One region of the Actinoplanes sp. NPDC026670 genome, then DNA from elsewhere that is predicted to be linked to it. Evidence: riboswitches for the same ligand, from Rfam matches in the RefSeq annotation. Region 1 holds a riboswitch; each other region holds the start of a gene.
What was found. A riboswitch is a leader RNA that binds a small molecule or an ion and turns the genes downstream of it on or off. The one in region 1 is predicted to bind glycine.
Positions count from the first base shown of each region.

Region 2: linked by a shared signal. The riboswitch ahead of gcvP (aminomethyl-transferring glycine dehydrogenase) and the one ahead of gcvH (glycine cleavage system protein GcvH) in region 1 are both predicted to bind glycine.
Region 3: linked by a shared signal. The riboswitch ahead of gcvT (glycine cleavage system aminomethyltransferase GcvT) and the one ahead of gcvH (glycine cleavage system protein GcvH) in region 1 are both predicted to bind glycine.

Region 1 is NZ_JBEZXU010000050.1:46,145-49,413, reverse strand. Features, by position in the region: gene AB0E94_RS36635 (STAS domain-containing protein) at 1-121, shown strand, start outside; gene AB0E94_RS36630 (RpiB/LacA/LacB family sugar-phosphate isomerase) at 128-553, opposite strand; gene AB0E94_RS36625 (hypothetical protein) at 572-1,192, opposite strand; gene gcvH (glycine cleavage system protein GcvH) at 1,521-1,877, opposite strand; glycine riboswitch at 2,004-2,098, opposite strand; gene AB0E94_RS36615 (CU044_5270 family protein) at 2,265-3,269, opposite strand, start outside.
Region 2 is NZ_JBEZXU010000021.1:102,200-105,468, forward strand. Features, by position in the region: gene mgrA (L-glyceraldehyde 3-phosphate reductase) at 16-1,011, opposite strand; glycine riboswitch at 1,061-1,148, shown strand; gene gcvP (aminomethyl-transferring glycine dehydrogenase) at 1,225-3,269, shown strand, end outside.
Region 3 is NZ_JBEZXU010000024.1:45,857-49,125, forward strand. Features, by position in the region: gene AB0E94_RS23635 (PAS domain S-box protein) at 1-1,236, opposite strand, end outside; glycine riboswitch at 1,346-1,441, shown strand; gene gcvT (glycine cleavage system aminomethyltransferase GcvT) at 1,566-2,618, shown strand; gene AB0E94_RS23645 (L-serine ammonia-lyase) at 2,622-3,269, shown strand, end outside.

The DNA of each region.
Region 1 (3,269 bases):
CGCGCCGTCGCGGTTCGTACTCACCGTGCTGCACACGATGCGGCTGGACGGGGTGTTCCCGATCTACCCGGACCAGGCCACGGCGCTGTCCGGCCTGGCCCGGCCAGCGGTGCGGGTCTAGCGCCCCCTACCCCGGCTGAGGTGACTCGATCGCGGCGATGTTGGCGGCCTCGTCCGGGTCCGGGCCGGAGGTCTCCAGGAACGCCCGCAGCACCTCCACGGCGACGTCCGGGGCGAGCCGTTTCAGGCTCATGGCCAGCACGTTCGCGTCGTTCCAGAGGCGGGCGCCACGGGCGATCCAGGGATCCCAGGCGAGGGCGGCGCGCACACCCGGAACCTTGTTGGCGGCGATCGCCGTGCCGGTGCCGGTCCAGCACATCACCACGCCGTAGTCGGCCCGGCCGTCGACGACCGCCCGGCCCACGAACCGGCCCAGGTCAGGCCACGACGCCGTGGCATCCGGGCGGATCACTTCGTGGCCGCCCTCGGTCAGGGCGGTCGTCACGGCACGGGTGGTCTCGTTCTCGTCGTCACTGGCGAACGCGATCCGCATCCGGTCGACCCTAGCTGCTCAAGCCGTGTAGCCCGCGCAGAGTCCGTCCGGGTAGCGCCACAGGGTCGACGTCGCCATCGCCTCGTCTGCGGTGAACAGGGCGGCGTCCTTCTTGTCCACATCGTCGCCGGCGGCGTCCAGCAGGGCGACGACGGCGGTGCGTGCGGCGATCAGATCGGCGAGCGCGGCCCGGACCTTCTTGTCGGTGGTCAGCGAGCGCGCCTTGCGTACCGCCTGAATGTTGCTCTGCGTGCCGGCGCGCAGGGCCCGCACCGCGGCGGTGACCTCGGCCGGGGTCGCGTCGTCGCCGACGGCGAGGGGGCCGTTCGCCTCCCGGTTCGTGTAGAGGCGATTCTCGGCCTTCATCGTCGCGTCACAGGCGGCCTCCGGGTCGGCCTTCGCGGCGGTCGTGGGCTTCGGGGACGCTTTCGCGGTCGTCGGTTTCGGGGACTTCGCGGCGGCGCTGGGGCTGGTGGCTTTCACGGGCGTGGCCGATGCCGCAGCGGGCGTGGCCGATGGCGTGGCTGGCGTGGCGGGCGCGGCTGCACTCGGTGGTGCCGCCACGAACTCCGCCTCGTCCCCGCAGGCGGCGGTGAACAGGCACATGCCGAGCACCAGAACGGCCAGGGTCGATTTCATTCGGACGTCCTCAAGATCACACGATCGAAGCGCCGCGACTCTACACGCAAGTCGTTGACACCACGCCAACACAGGGCGGCCAGCCGTCGCCCACCGCGGTAAAACCGGCCGCATTCCCGCGCCCAGCGACGGCTCGCGGTCCCAGCCGTCGCCCACCGCGGTAAAACCGGCCGCATTCCCGCGCCCAGCGACGGCTCGCGGTCCCAGCCGTCGCCCACCGCGGTAAAGCCGCCCGCATTCCCGCGCCCAGCGACGGCTCGCGGTCCCAGCCGTCGCTCAGCACGGCCAAACCGGCCGCATTCCCGCGCTGAGCGACGGCTCGCGGCTGTCAACTGGCGGCGTTCACCAAGGCCTGGTAGGCGGACTCGTCGAGGGTTGCCGGGACGCTCGTCACGCGGAGGCGGAACAGCCAGCCCTCGCCGTACGGATCGGTGTTGATCAGGCCGGGATTGCCGGTGAGGGCGGTGTTCACCTCGACGATCTCGCCGTCGGCCGGGGCGTACACCTCGCTGACCGATTTGGTGGATTCGAGTTCGCCGGCCGGCTCGCCCGCGGCGACGATCGTGCCGGCCTCCGGAAGGTCGACGTAGATGACGTCACCGAGCGCGTCAGCGGCGAAAGCGGTGATGCCGACGGTGGCGATCTCGCCGTCGGTAAGCCATTCGTGGTCTTTGGTGAAACGCATTTCGAGAGGCTCCTTCGGTACGGGTGAGGGCCTCCCTCGCTCTGTCACGGGTGCCTGAGAGGTTCACCGCCGGGGCGGCTTGCACCTTGGGCGCAGCCCTGGTGGGGGCTGACTTTCCAGAGTCGCCTGACCGTTGCGGTACGTGGGCCTGAGAGATTCTGAGGGAGAAGTTGCTCCTTCGGCGACCCGCCCGCAGGCAGGTGCTCTCCCGCAGCGGCACAGCGGCGAAGTATGGAGTTGTGGCCCGGGAAAGCTATCCGGAGTCGCCCGCACCGGTCAAGATCGTCGGCATGGATGTCGCCCGGACCTTTCTCACCGAAGTGGACGCCCGCCAGCCGCCACCGGCGAACGCAGCGTGATCGGCGGGGTGGGCGTCATCGGTGGCTCCTACTTCGGGAGGGTGGTGTAGTCGGCGGTCAGGTATGTCTCGTAGCCGATCACCGCGGGGGCCCGGACGTCGAGTTTGCCGGTGTCGGTGGGCAGCATCTGCTCGTAGCCGAGCAGCGCGCCGGTGGCCGGGTCGACGATCAGGGTGTGGCGGGTCGGCAGGCCGGTGCGGTCGCTGGTGATCGAGAACGCGGCGCCCGCCCGGCCCGCGCGGTCGGTGACCGTGCCGTCGTAGGTGAGTCCGGGCAGTTGCGCGACGATCCGCAGCAGCCCGGACCGGGTGGCCGGGGTCAGCAGCCGTTCCCGGGCCAGGTCGGTGACGGCGACGAGCGTCTCGAACGGCCCGTTCTCCCGGGGATGCCCGATGTGCAGCCAACGGTCGAGGTCACCGATGGGCGGCTGGTCGGCCCACATCGCCCCGAACTGCCCTGCCGCATACTCCTGCGACCACGGGTCGAGGCCGTCGTCGAACAGGTTCTGGGCCCGCCACAGCACCTCCCGCCCGAGGGAGGTGAACTGCGCCTTCTCATAGCTGGTGGAGCGCCGGCCCGAGTTGTCCGACCCGCGCCACGACTCGGTCCGCGACGGGATGATCGCGGACGTCACCCGCTCGTCGTCGACATAGGTCCACAGGCTCCACGATCGGATCACCAGATGCTCGTAGTCGCCGCTGCGGGCCGGATCGGACGCGGTCGCCGCCCGGTCGGCGATGCCGGTGAGCACCTCCCGGGCCGATCCGGCCGCCGCGGTGTACTGCAGAGGCGGTGGCGTCGCCGCAAAGGCCGGGCGGGGCTGCGGCGCGAACTGCAAGCCGGCGATCACCAGCAGCACCAGCGCGGCGGCCACCGCGACCAGCCGCCGCCCGGCCGGCCTGGCCTGCCGCAGCTGCGGCGTGGCGAGGATGCGATCCAGGTCGGCGCGCCGGCCGGGAGCCGCGGTCAGCGGCCGGCCGTCGGCCGGGTCGGCCGGGCCGAGCAGGCGGCGGACGTCACGGGTCAGGGATGG
Region 2 (3,269 bases), on a different contig from region 1:
CGCCGCAGGATACGGCTACAGATCAAGCACCGTCGCGTCGATTTCGTCCAGCTCGCTCTGGTCGAGGGCCAGGTTGTTCAGCGCGGCCACGTTGTTCTCCAGCTGCGGCACGCTCGACGCGCCGATGATCAGGCTGGTCATCCGCTGGTCGCGCAGCGCCCACGCCAGCGCCAGCTGGGCGAGTGTCTGCCCGCGCCGCTTGGCGATGTCGTTGAGCGTGTGCAGCCGGGCCAGGGTCTTGTTGTCCAGGGCGCTCTCGTTGAGGAACACGCTGGTCCGGATCCGCGAGTCGTCCGGGATGCCGGTCAGGTAGCGGTCGGTGAGCAGACCCTGCTGGAGCGGGCTGAACGCGATGCAGCCGGCCCCGGCGTCCTCGAGGGTGTCCAGCAGCCGGTCGTGCTCGATCCACCGGTTCAGGATCGAGTAGGACGGCTGGTGGATCAGCAGCGGTGTGCCCAGCTCACGCAGGATCCCGGCGGCCTGCGCGGCCTGGGTGCTCTTGTAGTTGCTGATGCCGACGTAGAGGGCCTTGCCGGAGCGGACGATCGCGTCGAGCGCGGACATCGTCTCCTCGAGCGGGGTCTCCGGGTCGGGCCGGTGGTGGTAGAACACGTCGACGTAGTCCAGGCCCATCCGCTGCAGGGACTGGTCCAGCGACGAGACCAGGTACTTTCGGGAGCCCCAGTCGCCGTACGGCCCGTCCCACATGGTGTAGCCGGCCTTGGTCGAGATGATCATCTCGTCGCGGTGCGCCCGGAAGTCGGCGGCCAGGATGCGCCCGAAGTTGGTCTCGGCGCTGCCCGGCGGCGGCCCGTAGTTGTTGGCCAGGTCGAAGTGCGTCACCCCGAGGTCGAAGGCCCGGCGGACGATGTCGGCCTGCCGGTCGGCGGGCCGGCCGTCACCGAAGTTGTGCCAGAGACCCAGGCTGATGGCGGGGAGCTTGAGGCCGCTGCGACCAGCACGCCGGTAGATCATGTCGGCGTAGCGGTCGGCGGCAGGGAAGTACGTCACATCGCACACCCTAGGACTCCCGATCTTCCCCATGCCCGCTGGTAGGTTGGTTCCCAGCGCGGGAGAGTCCGCTGACGCGGCGCCGAAGAGGCAAATCCTCCCCGGAAACTTTCAGGCAAAAGGACCGCGCGGGTTGGCAACTCTGAAATGCCGCAGTCTGGGTATGACAGAGGGGGAGGTTGCTTCTTGACCTTCTCACGCCAGGAGTCGCCAATGACGTCCCCGTTCGTTTCCCGGCACATCGGCCCGGACGCCGACGAGCAGACCCAGATGCTCAAAGCGATCGGGTACGGCTCGGTCGAGCAACTGATGGACGCCGCGATCCCCGAGTCGATCCGTTTCCACGGCGACCTCGAGCTGCCGGCCGGGATCTCCGAGGAGCAGACGATCGCCGAGCTGCGGTCGATCGCCGGCCGCAACGTGCTGGCCACCCCGATGATCGGGCTCGGCTACTACAACACCCACACGCCCGCGGTGATCAAGCGGAACGTGCTGGAGAACCCGGCGTGGTACACGGCCTACACGCCGTACCAGCCGGAGATCAGCCAGGGCCGCCTCGAGGCGCTGCTCAACTTCCAGACCATGGTCACCGACCTGACCGGGCTGACCACCGCGAACGCGTCGATGCTGGACGAGGCCACCGCGGTCGCCGAGGCCATGACGCTCGCGCGGCGCGCGTCCAAGAGCAAGAGCAGTGTGTACGCGGTGGACGCCGACACGTTCCCGCAGACGCTGTCGGTGCTGCGGACCCGGGCCGAGCCGCTGGGCATCTCCGTGGTGATCGTCGACGTCGACCGCGACGAGCTGCCGGACGAGTTCTTCGGCCTGCACCTGCAGTACCCGGGCGCATCCGGCGCGGTGCGTGACCACGCCGCCCTGGTCGAGGCCGCGCACGCCAAGGGCGCCCTGGTGACGGTCGCGGCCGACCTGCTGGCCCTCACCCTGCTGCGGGCGCCGGGCGAGATCGGCGTGGACATCGCCGCCGGGACCACGCAGCGGTTCGGCGTGCCCCTCGGGTTCGGTGGCCCGCACGCCGGTTACCTGGCGGTGCGCGCCGGCCTGGAGCGGTCGCTGCCCGGCCGTCTGGTCGGCGTGTCGAAGGACGCCGACGGCAACCAGGCCTACCGGCTCGCCCTGCAGACCCGTGAGCAGCACATCCGCCGGGAGAAGGCGACATCGAACATCTGCACCGCGCAGGTGCTGCTGGCCGTGATGGCGAGTATGTACGCGGTGTACCACGGCCCGGCCGGCCTGCGGGCCATCGCCGAGCGCACCCACCGGCTCGCCGCCCGCCTGGCCGCCGGCCTGCGGACCGTCGACGGCCTGACCGTGGTCCACGACAGCTTCTTCGACACGGTGCTGGCCCACGTGCCGGGCAAGGCGTCGGCGGTGGTGGCCAACGCCGCGAAGTACGGCATCGACCTGCGCCAGGTCGACGCCGACCACGTGTCGGTCTCCTGCGACGAGACGACCACCGACGTGCACCTGCAGCGGGTGTGGGACGCCTTCGGCACGGCCGTCGCCGGCAGCTACGTCGTCGTCGAGACCGACGCGCTCGACGGGCAGGCGATCCCGGCCGGGCTGGAGCGCGGCACCGGCTACCTGTCGCACCCGGTGTTCAACACCCACCAGTCCGAGACCAGCATGCTGCGCTACCTGCGTAAACTCTCGGACCGCGACTACGCGCTGGACCGCGGCATGATCCCGCTGGGCTCGTGCACGATGAAGCTGAACGCCACCACCGAGATGGAGGCGGTCACCTGGCCGGAGTTCGCGAACATTCACCCGTTCGCGCCGCGTAACCAGGTCGAGGGCTACGAGCACCTGGTCGCCCAGCTGGAGACCTGGCTGGCCGAGATCACCGGTTACGACGCGGTCAGCGTCCAGCCGAACGCTGGTTCACAGGGTGAGCTGGCCGGCCTGCTGGCGATCCGTGGTTACCACCGGTCCCGTGGCGACGAGCACCGTGACGTTTGCCTGATCCCGTCGAGCGCGCACGGCACCAACGCCGCCAGCGCGGTGATGGCCGGCATGCGGGTCGTCGTGGTCGCCTGTGACGCCGATGGCAACGTCGACCTCACCGATCTGGACGCCAAGATCGAGAAGCACCGTGACCAGCTCTCCGCGATCATGGTGACCTACCCGTCGACGCACGGCGTGTACGAGACCTCCATCGCCGACCTATGCGCGAAGGTGCACGAGGCCGGTGGCCAGGTGTATGTGGACGGGGCGAACCTGAACGCGCTGGTCGGCTACGC
Region 3 (3,269 bases), on a different contig from region 1:
GGCACGGCGGCGGTGGACGTACTGGCCGATGTGCGCGGCGACGGTGTCCAGGGCGGCCAGCACCTCCGGGTCGGACTCGGCACGCCGCCTGTCGTAGACGGCGAGGACCCCGACCACGTCGACACCGTTGCGGACCGGCACCGCCACCACGCTCTGCAACCCGGCCGATTTGGCGGCGACCGCGCGCGGCCCGTCGGAGGCGGACAGGTCGGTGGACCAGCACGCGGCCGCGGTCTCCCAGACGTGCCCGACGACACCACTGCCGCGGGTCACCTCCCGGACCGCCCGCATCGGCTCGGTCATCGCCACGTCCCGCGACCACGCGGCCAGCCGGACCAGCCGTTTGGCCTTACGGGTGTCCAGGTGCCAGTACTCGGTGTACGGCCACCGCAACCCCTCCCCGACCGCGGCGAGCACCGTGTCGGTGGCCTGCTCCACGTTCTGGGCGGCGGCGAGCGCCCCGGCGACCGCGTATTCGAGCCGCCGCATCCGCTCGCTGTGCTGCCGGGCGGTGATGTCGCGGATGAACGCGCCCATCACCGTCGACGACATCTCGATCGGGAACTGCCGGCCGCCGCGGTGCACGGCCCGGAACTCGGCCCGCTGCCCGCCGTCGTCGGCGTCCCGGGTCACCTCGTCGAGCCAGCCGCGGAAGCGGTCCCGGTGGTCCGGGGCGATGATCAGCTCGTCGATCGGGCGGCCCAGGGCGTCCAGCTCGTTCCAGCCGAACATCCGCTCGGCGGACCGGTTCCAGGTGGTGACCTCGCCGTCGGGGCCGGCCGCGACGAACGCGTCCAGGGTGCTGTCCAGGATCCGGCGCAGCTGCTCGGCGCATCGGGCCGCCTCGGTGGCGGCGGCCCGGGCCGCGATCTCCCCGGCGGCGACGACGGCCAGGCCCTCCAGCACCTCGACGTCGGCGCCGGTCCAGTCGTGCGGCCGGTCGTCGAGGACGAGCAGCGCGCCGACCGGCCGGCCGTCCGGTGCACACAGCGGGACACCGAGCCAGGTGTCGGTGCGCACGTGCGGCGTACCGGCCTCGATCACCTGGCGGCAGCAGAGCCCGGGCTCCGGCGCCGGGTCGAGCCCGTCCAGACCGCCGGCGATCGCCACGCCGGACTCCAGAATCGCCAGCGCGGCCCGGCCACCGGTGAGACGGGTGGCCAGGGTGGTGATCTGGTCGAGAACGGGCGACGACGGGTCGAGCCGTGGACCGGAGGCCAGCGCGATCGTGTTCATCGAGGGCCCCATCGTCACAAGGCCGGAACAATTGAGAGCCGAACCACACACCGGCGTGCGGTAGGGTCCTGGGAACAGGTGACGACAGCACAACCGAATACTTCGCCGCGACCCCGCCGCGGGAGAGTCCTCGCAGGTCAGCGAGGCGCCGAAGGAGCAACTTCTCCCTCAGAATCTCTCAGGCACCCAGTACCGCGACGGTCAGGCGACTCTGGAAAGTCAGCTCTTTACGACGAGCTGCGCCCACGGTGCAAGCCGCCCGCACGGCGGTGAACCTCTCAGGCAGAGATGACAGAGCGAGGGAGGCCCGACCCGACAAGGAGCCTCCGTTGCGCCACACTGCCCTGCATCACGTCCACCAGTCTCTCGGCGCCGCGATGACCGGTTTCGCCGGTTGGTCCATGCCGCTGCGGTACGGCAGCGACCTCGGCGAGCACCACACCGTCCGCACCGGCGCCGGCCTGTTCGACCTCGGCCACATGGGCCAGATCGAGGTGACCGGCCAGGATGCCGCCGCGTTCCTGGACCACGCCCTGGTCGGCCGGCTGTCGAAGGTCGCGGTGGGCCGTGCCAAGTACACGATGCTGTGCCACACCACCGGTGGTGTCCTCGACGACCTGGTCGTCTACCGGCTGGCCGGGGACCGGTTCCTGGTGGTGGCGAACGCCGCCAACGCCGCCGTGGTCCGGGCGATGCTCGGTGAGCACTCGGGTGGCTACACGGTCCGGATCGCCGCGGCGGACCGGTCGCTGATCGCCGTGCAGGGCCCGAAGGCGGTCGACGTGGTGGGCGAGCACCCGGATCTGCGCTACTACGCCATCGAGGCGCAGCAGCTGGCCGGGCGGGACGTGCTGCTGGCCCGTACCGGATACACCGGCGAGGACGGCTTCGAGATCTACTGCGCGAATTCCGACGCCGAGGCGATCTGGGCGTGGGCGGTCTCCCGCGGCGCCGTCCCGTGCGGGCTGGCCTGCCGGGACACGCTGCGTCTGGAGGCCGGGATGCCGCTGTACGGCCACGAGCTCACCCTCCGCACCACCCCGTTCGACGCCGGTCTGGGCCGGGTCGTCGCCCTCGACAAGACCGACTTCGTCGGCGCCGCCGCCCTCCGCGCCGCCGCCCCGGACCGTCTGCTCGCCGGCCTGGTCACCAAGGGCCGCCGCTCGCCACGGGCCGGTCACGCGGTCCTCGACCCGGACACCGGCGAGCGCATCGGCGAGGTGACCAGCGGCGTGCCCTCCCCCACGCTCGGGCACCCGATCGCCATGGCGTACCTCCCGGCCGGCCGCACCGAACCCGGCACCCGGGTCCTGGTCGACATCCGCGGCGCCCGCGAAGAGGCCGAGGTCGTCGCGCTGCCGTTCTACCGCCGGCAGGGCTGAGCGATGACCGTCTCCGTCTTCGACCTGTTCTCCATCGGCATCGGCCCGTCCAGCTCGCACACGGTCGGGCCGATGCGCGCGGCCCGGCTCTTCACCGCCCACCTGGCCGGGGTCGACGGGGTGGCGACCGTGCGGGCCGAGCTGTTCGGCTCGCTCGGCGCGACCGGGCACGGGCACGGCACCCCGCGGGCCGTGCTGCTCGGTCTCCAGGGTGAGGAGCCGGAGACGGTCGACACCTCACTCGAACCGTCCGCGGACGCCACCGCCTTCGAGGTCGACGTGGTGCTGCACCGGCGGCGGGCGCTGCCCGGCCATCCCAACGGCATGCGCTTCACCGCGCTCGGCGCCGACGGCGCCGAGCTGCTGGCCAAGACCTATTTCTCGGTCGGCGGCGGGTTCGTCCTGGCGGACGGCGCCTTGGGGGTACGCCCGGAGCAGGTGGCCGTCCCGTACCCGTTCTCCTCCGGCGCCGAACTGCTGGAACTCGCCCGGTCCACGGGGCTGTCGATCTCCCGGATGATGCTGCTCAACGAGTCGGTGCGGCGGCCGGCGGCTGAGGTGCCGGCCGGGCTGCTCGGCATCTGGCGGGTCATGAACGACTGCATCGACGACGGGCTGCGCGCGGAGGGCGTACTCCCCGGGGGTTTGAAG